3 regions of the Rhizobium sp. 01L410 genome follow, and region 1 is predicted to be linked to each of the others. Evidence: riboswitches for the same ligand, from Rfam matches in the RefSeq annotation. Region 1 holds a riboswitch; each other region holds the start of a gene.
The links. Region 1 has a riboswitch for thiamine pyrophosphate ahead of thiM (hydroxyethylthiazole kinase). Riboswitches for the same ligand answer to the same signal wherever they lie in the genome.

Region 1 (3,270 bases):
GATCTTGACGGCATCGACGCGCACATCGGCGAAAACCATGCGGATTTGCTCGGCGACAAAGTCCGGAGAGACCGTCTGCACGGCGGAAACGCCGGTCGTGTTCTGCGCCGTCAGCGCCGTCAGGACGGCCATGCCGTAGGTGCCACGCGCGGAGAAAGCCTTGAGATCGGCCTGGATGCCGGCGCCGCCCGAGGGGTCGGACCCGGCGATCGAGAGAACGTTACGGATCATGAGCGTGCCTTTCTAATGCTGGCTGCGATGGCTGCGGTCGCCGCCTGCGGATCGGGCTGGCCGCAGATCGCCGAGACGACCGCAAGGCCCTCGGCGCCGGTGGCAAGCACCGGGCCGACATGCTCGGCCTTCAGCCCGCCGATCGCTACGGAGCGAACCGGGCAGGCGCGAACGAGATCGGCCAGACCTGTAAGGCCGACCGGTTGCTTATGGTCAGGCTTCGTCGCGGTGGCAAAGACCGGGCCGATTCCGGCATAATCGACGATGGCGGGATCCACCGCGGCGGCAAGCGCCGCCGTCTCGACCGACAAGCCGAGGATCATGTCCGGCCCGATCTTCCGGCGAGCTTCAATCGCGCCGAGATCGTCCTGGCCGATATGCAGTCCGTCGGCATTGAGCGCGATCGCCGCCTCGACATCGTCGTTGACAATGAGCAGCGCGTTGCTGCCCGTGAGCACATGCTGCAAAGCCCGGCCGGTTTCGATCATTTGCCGGGTGTCCGCCGTCTTGTCGCGCAGTTGCACGATGGTCGCCCCGCCGGCAACGGCGGCACGCGCGGTTTCGACAAGCCCGTATCCGGCACAGAGATCCGGATCGAGGACGAGATAGAGGGAGAGGTCGAAGGTCTTCACGCCACGCTGATCCTTGCCGCCTGATCGAGGCCCGGACCGTCGATTGCCGCGAGCGCATCAAGGAAACGCCAGGAGAAGGAGCCGGGGCCTTTCGCTTCCAGCGCCGCCTGTTCGCCGGCGACGGCAAACATTGCCAGCGCTGCGACCGTCGCATCGAAAGTCTCCTCGGGCGCAATCGCGGCAAAGGCGCCGGTCAGGCAGGTCAGCGAGCAGCCGAGCGCGGTGATCTGCGGCATGAGGGCCGAGCCGCCGGCGATCCTGACAGCACGCGTCCCATCGGTGACGAAATCGACCGAACCGGTGACCGCAACGACTGCGCCATACTGCGCGGCAATGCTGCGCGCCGCACCTTCGGCCTGCTCGACGGGGTCGCGGCTGTCGACGCCCTGGCCACGGCTTTCGCTGCCGGCAAGCGCGATGATCTCCGAAGCGTTGCCGCGGATGATCGTTGGGTTGAGGTCCAGGAGTGCGGCCGTCGTTTCGCGGCGGAAACCAGTGGCGTAGTGGGCGACCGGATCAAGAACCCAGGGCTTGCCGTTGCGGGCAGCCGCCTTCGCTGCCTGCTTCATGCCACTGACCCAGGCGGGCGACAGCGTGCCGATGTTGATCGTCAGCGCCCCTGATATCGCCGCGAACTCACCGGCTTCCTCCTCTGCATGCACCATGGCAGGCGAGGCGCCCGCCGCCAGCACGACATTGGCAGCAATGTTCATCGCGACGTAGTTGGTGATGCAGTGGACGAGTGGCGGCGCGGCGCGCAGCGCGGTCAGCAATTGTCCGGGTGATCTCGAAGTCGTCATCTTGCGTCCCTTTTGGAGCGGGGCAAGACGCGGGAGGCCGGGCAATCGCTGCGGAGGGCCTCGAGCGACTCCCTCCGCCAGCATTATCTGGTTCAGGTTCGAAGGGTACTTCTCAGCCCGCCTTTCGGCGAACGCCCCTGTCTCTCAACACAGCCGTCTTCGCAAATTATCGTCGGCTTGTCACTCCCTATCAGTTGAGCCGGGCCTCGCCGCTGACGATACGCTGCTCGCCTTCATCGAAAAGATGAACGGCATCATGAATGGGCGCAACCTTCAAGATGTCGCCGGGCGCCGCCCTGATCCGCTCGCGGAAGACGCAGCTGATCGTCTGTGTACCCAGTCTGGCGATGACGAGCGTTTCCGATCCCGTCGGCTCAACGACGACAGTGGTGATCTCGATGCCACCGGGGTCGAGCCGGAGATGTTCGGGGCGGATGCCGTAGGTTACCGCATCGCCCGGACGGCGGTCGCTTGGGAGGATGATGCCGTCTTCGGTGCGGAAACCCACATCCGTCATGCTGCCCTTGATGAAGTTCATGGCGGGCGAGCCGATGAAGCCCGCGACGAACAGATTATTGGGCCGGTCGTAGAGATCGAGCGGAGAACCGGACTGCTCGATCCGGCCGTCCTTCATGACGACGATCTTGTCGGCCATCGTCATGGCCTCGATCTGGTCGTGGGTGACGTAGATCGTCGTCGTCTGCAGCCGCTGGTGCAGTTCCTTGATCTCCGAGCGCATCTGGACGCGCAGCTTTGCATCGAGATTGGAGAGCGGTTCGTCGAACAGGAAGACGGCCGGGTCGCGGACGATTGCCCGGCCCATGGCAACACGCTGGCGCTGGCCGCCGGAGAGCTGTTTCGGATAGCGTTCGAGCAGGCTTTCGAGGCCGAGAATCTTGGCGGCATTGCCGACGCGCTTGTCGATCTCTTCGCGCGGCATGCGCTTCAGCCGCAGCGAGAAGCCCATGTTCTTGGCGACCGTCATATGCGGATAGAGCGCGTAGTTCTGGAACACCATGGCGATGTCCCGGTCCTTCGGCGCCAGTTCGTTTACGACGTGCTTGCCGATCTGGATTTCGCCGCCGGTAATGCCTTCGAGGCCTGCGATCATCCTGAGCAGCGTTGACTTCCCGCAGCCGGACGGGCCGACAAGGACGACGAACTCGCCGTCGCGGATATCGACGGAGACGCCCTTGATGGCCTTGAACGCGCCGTAGTCCTTGCGTGCATTATTGACTGAAACATGAGCCATTATCGTCCTCCCCAGGCTGCGATCAGAGCTTGTTCAAGGTGTTTCGGAGATAGCTGAGCCCAACGCGCTCACCCTCCTTGCGGGCCTCCAGGTCCTTGCCCGGCCAGCCATAGGCGGCATCCTCATGCTCGATGGAGATCGTGCCGTCGAAACCGTAGCCCACGGCCTGTCGCAGGAATTTCGTCCAGTCGAGCAGGCCGAGGCCGGGCAGCTTGTATTGCCACCAGCCCTTGCCATGATAGCCGATGGCCTGCTGTACGGCGGGATCGATCGCGGTGTCCTTGGCATGGAGGATGGCGATGCGATCCTTGACGTCCTCGAGCGCCTTATAGGGATCGACGCCGATGCGCAGGAA
Region 2 (3,270 bases), on a different contig from region 1:
GGCCCCAGATGCCGATCAGCCCGAGCGCGCCGATCAGAACGGGCAATCCCATCGGCACGGCCATCAGCCGGATGATCCAGATACGGCCGGGAAAGTTAGGCTGCCGGGCAAGTGCCCGCGCGACGGGCAGAGCCAGGAGAACGGAGAGCAAGGTCGAAAGGACCGCCTGCAGCAGCGTGAAGCGAAGGACGCGGAGAATGTAGGGATCCGAGATGATGCCAGCGAACGCATTGCTGCCGCCGGAGGCAGCAAGCGAGATGGCGGCGATGCTGATGAAAAGCAGGATGGCGGCGAGACCGATTGCCCCGCCCGCCAGCGCATTTCGCCGCTCCGCCGCCGTCTGCAGCATCAGTTCATGCTCATGGCCGCAAGCCACTCGTCGATCCACGCCTTGCGGTTCTTGGCGACGTCATCCGGGCTCATCAGGAAGGTCTTGGACGGATTGACCAGCTTGCCGAAGGCATCCGGCAGCGGCGTGGAGGTGGCCGCAACAGGCATCATCCAATTGTTGGTCGGGATCGTGTCCTGGAAACCCGGCGTCACCATGAACTTCAGGAAGTCGCGGGCGAGTTCTTTATCCGGCGCGTTCTTGAGAAGGCCGGCGACTTCGATCTGGATGTAGTGACCTTCGGAGAACGCGGCGGCCTGATAGCGGTCGGTGTTCTCGGCGACCATGTGATAGGCCGGTGAGGTCGTGTAGGAGAGCACCATCGGCGCTTCGCCCTTGGTGAACAGGCCATAGGCCTCCGACCAGCCAGGCGTCACTGTCAGGATGCGGCTCTTGAGCTTCGCCCATGCTTCCTGCGCCTTGTCGCCATAGACGGACTTCACCCAGAGCAGCAGGCCGAGACCCGGTGTCGAGGTGCGTGGATCCTCGATGACGATCTTTTGCGATGGGTCGCCATCGACCAGTTCCTGCATGCTTTTCGGCGGGTTCTTGATGGTCTGCGTGTCGTAGATGATGGCGAAGTGGCCGTAGTCATAGGGAACGAAGACATCGTCCTTGAAGTCGCCCGGCACCTTGAGGGCGCTGGTATCGACGCCGCTGGCGTCGAACAGGCCGGTGTCCTTGGCTTCGGTGATCAGGTTGGTATCGATGCCGAGAACGATGTCGGCCTTGGTCGAGGCGCCTTCGAGCTTCAGGCGTGAGAGAAGCGCCACGCCATCGGCGACGCTGACGAAATTGACCGTGCAGGCGCAGGTCTTCTCGAAGGCTTCCTTGACCTTGGGCCCCGGGCCCCATTCCGAGGTGAAGCTCTCGTAGGTGTAAATGGTCAGCGTCTTGTCGGCGGCCTGCGCCGGAGACAGAGTGACGGTTGCGGCAAGGAAAGCCGTGACGAATGATGCGATCAATGGTTTGCGGCCGGGCATGGCGCGCCTCCTCCTAAAAAAGTTGTTTCATGGGGAAAAGGGCGGTGCCTGGTGTCACGCGTCTAATCCCTCCGCCGGTGTTAGCCGGATCAGGTTCCGCGGGTTGGCTTGAAAGCCTCTCAGCCAGATATCCTTGCGGATACAGGGCACCCCGTTAGAGCGTTGGCAGATGTATAGCGATGCAGGCTTTATGACAAGGGCGCAGCGCGCCCTTGCCGCTACTCGGCGGCTTCGGCCGCCGCGGCCGCGTTCTTGGTCTCGCCGTGGCGCGGCAACTGGACCGGTTTCAGCGAAAGCGCTGCAATCAATCCAATCAGAGCAAAGGCGCAGGAGGTCATGAACAGCGGCGTGAAGGCGCTGGCATAGGCATCGGCGACAGCCTGGCGGCTGGCTTCCGGGAGGGCCGCCATCATCTTCGGCGTCAGCTGCTCGATATCGGTAACGCCGGGGATGGAAACGCCGACCTTTGCCAGCTGCGAGCCGATGATGGCGCCGTAGATGGAGATGGCGATCGAGGCGCCGCCCATGCGCGACAGCGTGACGGAACCGGTGGCGGCGCCGACATCACGCGCCGGAGCGGCGTTCTGGACGCCGATGACGGGCACCTGCTGCGACAAGCCGATGCCGATGCCGTGCAGCATCATCAGCAGGCCGATGATCGGCAGCGGCGTACCAGCATGGACCTGGGTCAGGAGCGCGAAGGCCACCGCGCTGCAGGAGAGGCTGGCAATGGCGAAGGGCTTGTAGCGTCCGGTGCGCGAGATCATGCGCCCGGCAAAGAGCGAGCCGCAGACGAGGCCGCCGGTCAACATGACGAAGAGCAGGCCGGCATGCGAGGGCGACAGGCCCGTGGTCGTCTGCAGGAACAGCGCGAAGTAATTGGCCATGCCGATAGCGATGCCGCCGCCGGTGATCGACATGATCAGGAGAAGCGGGAAGGTCGGGTTGCGGAACAGCGATAGCGGCACGATCGGTTCGGCGGCGCGGCGCTCGACGAAGACCCAGGCGATGGCGCAAAGCGCGCCGATACCGATGATCCCAAGGCTCTGCGGCGCCAGGATCGAGCCGAACAGCTCGCTGCCATCGGCCATCAGCACGATGCTCGTCGTCGTCATCGCCAGCAGTAGGGCGCCGGCATAATCGATCTTCGGGCGGCGGTGCGGCTTGCGATAGGGCAGCATCAGCGCGAGGCCGATCAAGACAATGAAACCGATCGGCACGTTGACGAGGAAGATCGAGCGCCAGCCGAAGAGATCGCTCATCATGCCGCCGAGAACGGGGCCGATGGCGCTCGATGCCATCAGCACCAGGCTGGAATAGCTCTGGTAGCGGGCACGTTCGCGCGGCTCGAAGAGATCGGCATTGACGGCGAAGATCGATACCATGATGCCGCCGCCGCCGAGACCCTGGAGCACGCGGGCGGCGATCAGCGTGTTCATCGAGACGGCGAGACCACAAACGGCGGAGCCGGCGGTGAAGATCGCGATTGCGGTCATCATGACGTATTTGCGGCCAAAGAGGTCACCGAGCTTGCCATAGACAGGCATGACTGCGCTCAGCGACAGCAGATAGGCGGAGCCGATCCAGCCGAAGCGTTCGAGGTGACCGAATTCGCCGACGATGGTCGGCAGCGCCGTCGAGACGATCTGATTGTCCAGCGTTGCCATGAACATCGCGGTCATCAGGAACAGGAAGAGAATAAGCCTGTGGCGGGGATCCGTCACGAGCGGCTGGGAGGCAAGCTGCATATCCATGAAGACAGTTCCAATCATGATTGCCAATTTATGTGACAAAAGCATATAAATGTCAATGACACCAGAATGACGCAGGCATATTTCCTTCGCGCAAGCCTTCTGTTATGCTCGGCGCATGAACGAGAAACCCGCCCGCATTCACGAG
Region 3 (3,270 bases), 240 kb from region 1:
CGGTCCGCCTGGAGATCGGCGACATCGAGGACAACCGGCCTTCCCAGGAAAAAGCCTGCCGAACGCTTGGCCAGATCGTCGAGCCGGACCAGCCATTCATCGAAGGGCAGATCGGGCGTCAAAACGACCGCCAGGAACGAACGGCCTTTGATACGGATGGAGCGTGCGTCGGTTAACACGTTAGCAATCTTGGTTAATTTTTGATTGCTTCGGTGTAGCTGCTTCGTGGTTAACAAATAGTTAACGCGCGGCCCCGGCCGCAACGTTCAGTTAACGGCCGGGGACATTTGCACGGCGCCGTGGCAGGGCCGCCACAGGCCTATTTTACCTCGACGGCAAGGTCCTCGACATCGGGCGCGGTCTTAACCAAACCCATATCCTGCATGAAGGCCCCGAACCGCTGGTAGCGGCCGGTATCGAGCGCTGCGGGACGCTTGGCGAAGCGCGGCAGCGTATCGAAGAAGGCCGTGCGGTTCAGTTCGTCGTCGAGAGCAGGATAGGCCTTGACGAACAGCTTCCAGGCTTCCTCGGGGTGGTTGGTGATGAAGATCGAGGCCTGTTCGACGGCCGCGAGAAAGCGTGGCAGGCGCGGATCGGCGATCGAATCGCGATGGGTGACGAAGATCAGCTCGTCATAAGGCGGCACGCCATTTTCTTCCGGAAAGAATGCCCTGCCCTCATGCCCTTCGAGCTTCATCTGCGTCAGCTCGAAATTGCGGAAGCCGCCGACATTGGCATCGACCTTGCCGGCGATCAACGATGGCGACAGGGCGAAATTGACGTTGACCAGCTCGACGTCTTCTTTCGTGAGACCGGCGTTTTCCAGCATCCGCTTCAGCATCGCGTCTTCAAATCCGGTGACGGAAAAGCCGACCTTCTTGCCCTTCAGATCGGCAAGGCTCTTGATCGGCCCGTCGGCAAGCACGGTGACGGTGTTGAGCGGCGTCTCGACCAGCGTGCCAACGCGCACCAGCGGCAATCCGGCTTCGTGGTCGAGGTAGAGGTTGGGCTGGTAATGGATGCCGATATCAGCCTGCTTGGCGGAAATCAGCCGCGGCACCGCCGAGGGATCGGCCGGCGGGATGAGCTCCACATCCAGCCCTTGCGCGGCAAACAGGCCCTTCTGCCCGGCGATGACCAGCGGTGCGTGGTCGGGGTTGACGAACCATTCCAGCATCACCGTCAGCTTGTCGTTGGCAAGCGACGGCGAAGCGAGCGCCGCAAGGGCGAGGAGGGTGGCGGATATCAGACGCAGCATGTTTGCTCCATGATTGTGCAGTTTGAAAATCGTTCAGCGAGTGGTTGCCCACGGCGTCCAGCCGGAGGTGAGCCTGTCGACCACCACCCGGCAGATCAGCGTCATCGCCGCCAGCACCGCCATGGCGGCAAAGACCATGTCGGTCTGCATGCGCGCATTGGCCTGGACCATGACGAAGCCGAGGCCCGCCGAGGCGCCGACCCATTCGCCGATCACGGCGCCGAGCGGCGCCAGCGGGGCGGCGATCCTCAGACCTGAAACGAGTGCCGGAACGGCAAGCGGCATCCGGATGCGGACCAGCGTCTGCCAGTGGCTGGCATTTGTCAGCGATACGGCATCGAGGATATCGCGCTCGGTCCTGCGCAGCCCGTCGGCAAAAGCCGAAGCGACGGGAAAGAAGATGATGATTGTTGCCATGGCGACCTTGGAGGCCATGCCGAAGCCGAGCCAAATGACCAGGATCGGCGCCAGCACAAAGACCGGGAAGGCCTGCAGGATCAGCACCAGCGGCCAGACCAGCACCCCGGCGGCCGGAAAAGCCGACAGCACAAAGGCCGCCGCCGCGCCTGAGATCGCTCCGCAGAGGAATCCCAGCACAATTTCGAGCGCCGTCGTCAGGCTCTGCCCCAGCAGGAACAGCGGCTGCCGCACAAAGACCGAAGCGACCGCCAGCGGCGAAGGCAGGATGAAATGCGCCGGCGCAAACAGCCAGATGACCCCCTGCCAGATCGCAAGGAGCAACACCGCGCCATAGAGAGCATTGAGTGGGCGCATCGTCAGGCCTCAGTGGAAGCTGAGGGGCGTGAGCGCAGCAGAACAGACATGGCTAAGCGATCTCCAGACGGCAATGGAGATCCAGGCAAAGCGAAGACGAAGGGAGATACCGGCGGCATCTTGTTCCGTTCCTACGCCGGCATGACCCGGATCAGGTTCAAGGGTCCAGCTCAGCGCCATCTCAGCATCGTCAGATGCTCCCCTCGGAATGGGCGGGAAACTGTCGCGTTTTCAAAGGACTGTCAATGGTGGATCCGCCGCCTGCGCGGCGCGCAGGCATTTGTGATCGAAAGGGCTAGAGACTTTTGGCCCGGGGCTACCTATCTAACAGTCATGCAATTTAGGGAGACCGAATATGAAATTCGCTATTCTCACCGTTCTTGCTGCTTCGCTGGCGGGAATATCAGCCCAGGCCGCGGACCTGACACCACCGCCTGCGCCGGTCGAACCGGAGGCGATAACGCCGGTTTTCACCTGGTCTGGCCCGTATATCGGTGCCGAGGGTGGCTATAGCTGGACGACCTTCGATCCTGACGGTGCATCCAATGTCGACGCCAACGGCGGGATCCTGGGCGGCTTTGCCGGCTACAACTACCAGTTCGACAATAACTGGGTAATCGGCGTCGAAGGCGATGTCCTCCATAACTGGAACGAAGAGGACACGGCCTTTGGCTCCGTCGAGACGACATGGCAGGGTTCGGTCCGCGCCCGCGTCGGATATGCCTTCGACAACGCCCTGCTCTACGGAACGGCCGGCTGGGCGATCGCCCGGGCAGAAGGTCATCCGACCGGGGCTTCAGATGTTTCCGACACGCTGAACGGCTGGACGATCGGCGCCGGTATCGACTACGCCTTCACCCAGAATATCTTTGCCCGCGGCGAATATCGCTATACCGACTACGGCAGCGGCAACTTCGGCGGTGCGGCGGGCGGTGATTTCGATCTGAACCAGAACACGATCATGATCGGCGTCGGCGTCAAGTTCTGAGTGAACGGGATCAATGTGCGAGCGTGGGCGCGCACGCTTTAACCGGCGTGGCGCGTGGATAGATCATGGCTGAAAATCACGCTTGCCTGCCCCAACATCGCCGTGGAAAACCGGAACACCGTGTTGCACTAAATTAGGACTTCGACAAAAGTCATTCCTCATGATGAGGAATGCTCACAATGCTGTCGGGTCTCGGGACGATCACCATTACGGACGAGAATTACAGCGAGCACGTGGCCTTCGAACTCGG

Region 2: another riboswitch for thiamine pyrophosphate. It lies ahead of thiB (thiamine ABC transporter substrate binding subunit); the one in region 1 lies ahead of thiM (hydroxyethylthiazole kinase).
Region 3: another riboswitch for thiamine pyrophosphate. It lies ahead of AC1DV9_RS01720 (ABC transporter permease); the one in region 1 lies ahead of thiM (hydroxyethylthiazole kinase).

What each region holds. Positions count from the first base shown of each region.
Region 1 covers NZ_JBFTST010000001.1:128,014-131,283, reverse strand. Annotated here, with positions in the region: gene thiD (bifunctional hydroxymethylpyrimidine kinase/phosphomethylpyrimidine kinase) at 1-231, opposite strand, end outside; gene thiE (thiamine phosphate synthase) at 228-863, opposite strand; gene thiM (hydroxyethylthiazole kinase) at 860-1,663, opposite strand; TPP riboswitch at 1,716-1,812, opposite strand; gene AC1DV9_RS00565 (ABC transporter ATP-binding protein) at 1,854-2,915, opposite strand; gene AC1DV9_RS00560 (sugar phosphate isomerase/epimerase family protein) at 2,938-3,270, opposite strand, start outside.
Region 2 covers NZ_JBFTST010000004.1:197,718-200,987, forward strand. Annotated here, with positions in the region: gene thiP (thiamine/thiamine pyrophosphate ABC transporter permease ThiP) at 1-349, opposite strand, end outside; gene thiB (thiamine ABC transporter substrate binding subunit) at 349-1,371, opposite strand; TPP riboswitch at 1,421-1,535, opposite strand; gene AC1DV9_RS10655 (MDR family MFS transporter) at 1,590-3,125, opposite strand; gene AC1DV9_RS10660 (MarR family winged helix-turn-helix transcriptional regulator) at 3,241-3,270, shown strand, end outside.
Region 3 covers NZ_JBFTST010000001.1:370,531-373,800, forward strand. Annotated here, with positions in the region: gene minC (septum site-determining protein MinC) at 1-188, opposite strand, end outside; gene AC1DV9_RS01715 (ABC transporter substrate-binding protein) at 320-1,258, opposite strand; gene AC1DV9_RS01720 (ABC transporter permease) at 1,292-2,032, opposite strand; TPP riboswitch at 2,144-2,246, opposite strand; gene AC1DV9_RS01725 (outer membrane protein) at 2,388-3,020, shown strand; gene AC1DV9_RS01730 (hypothetical protein) at 3,200-3,270, shown strand, end outside.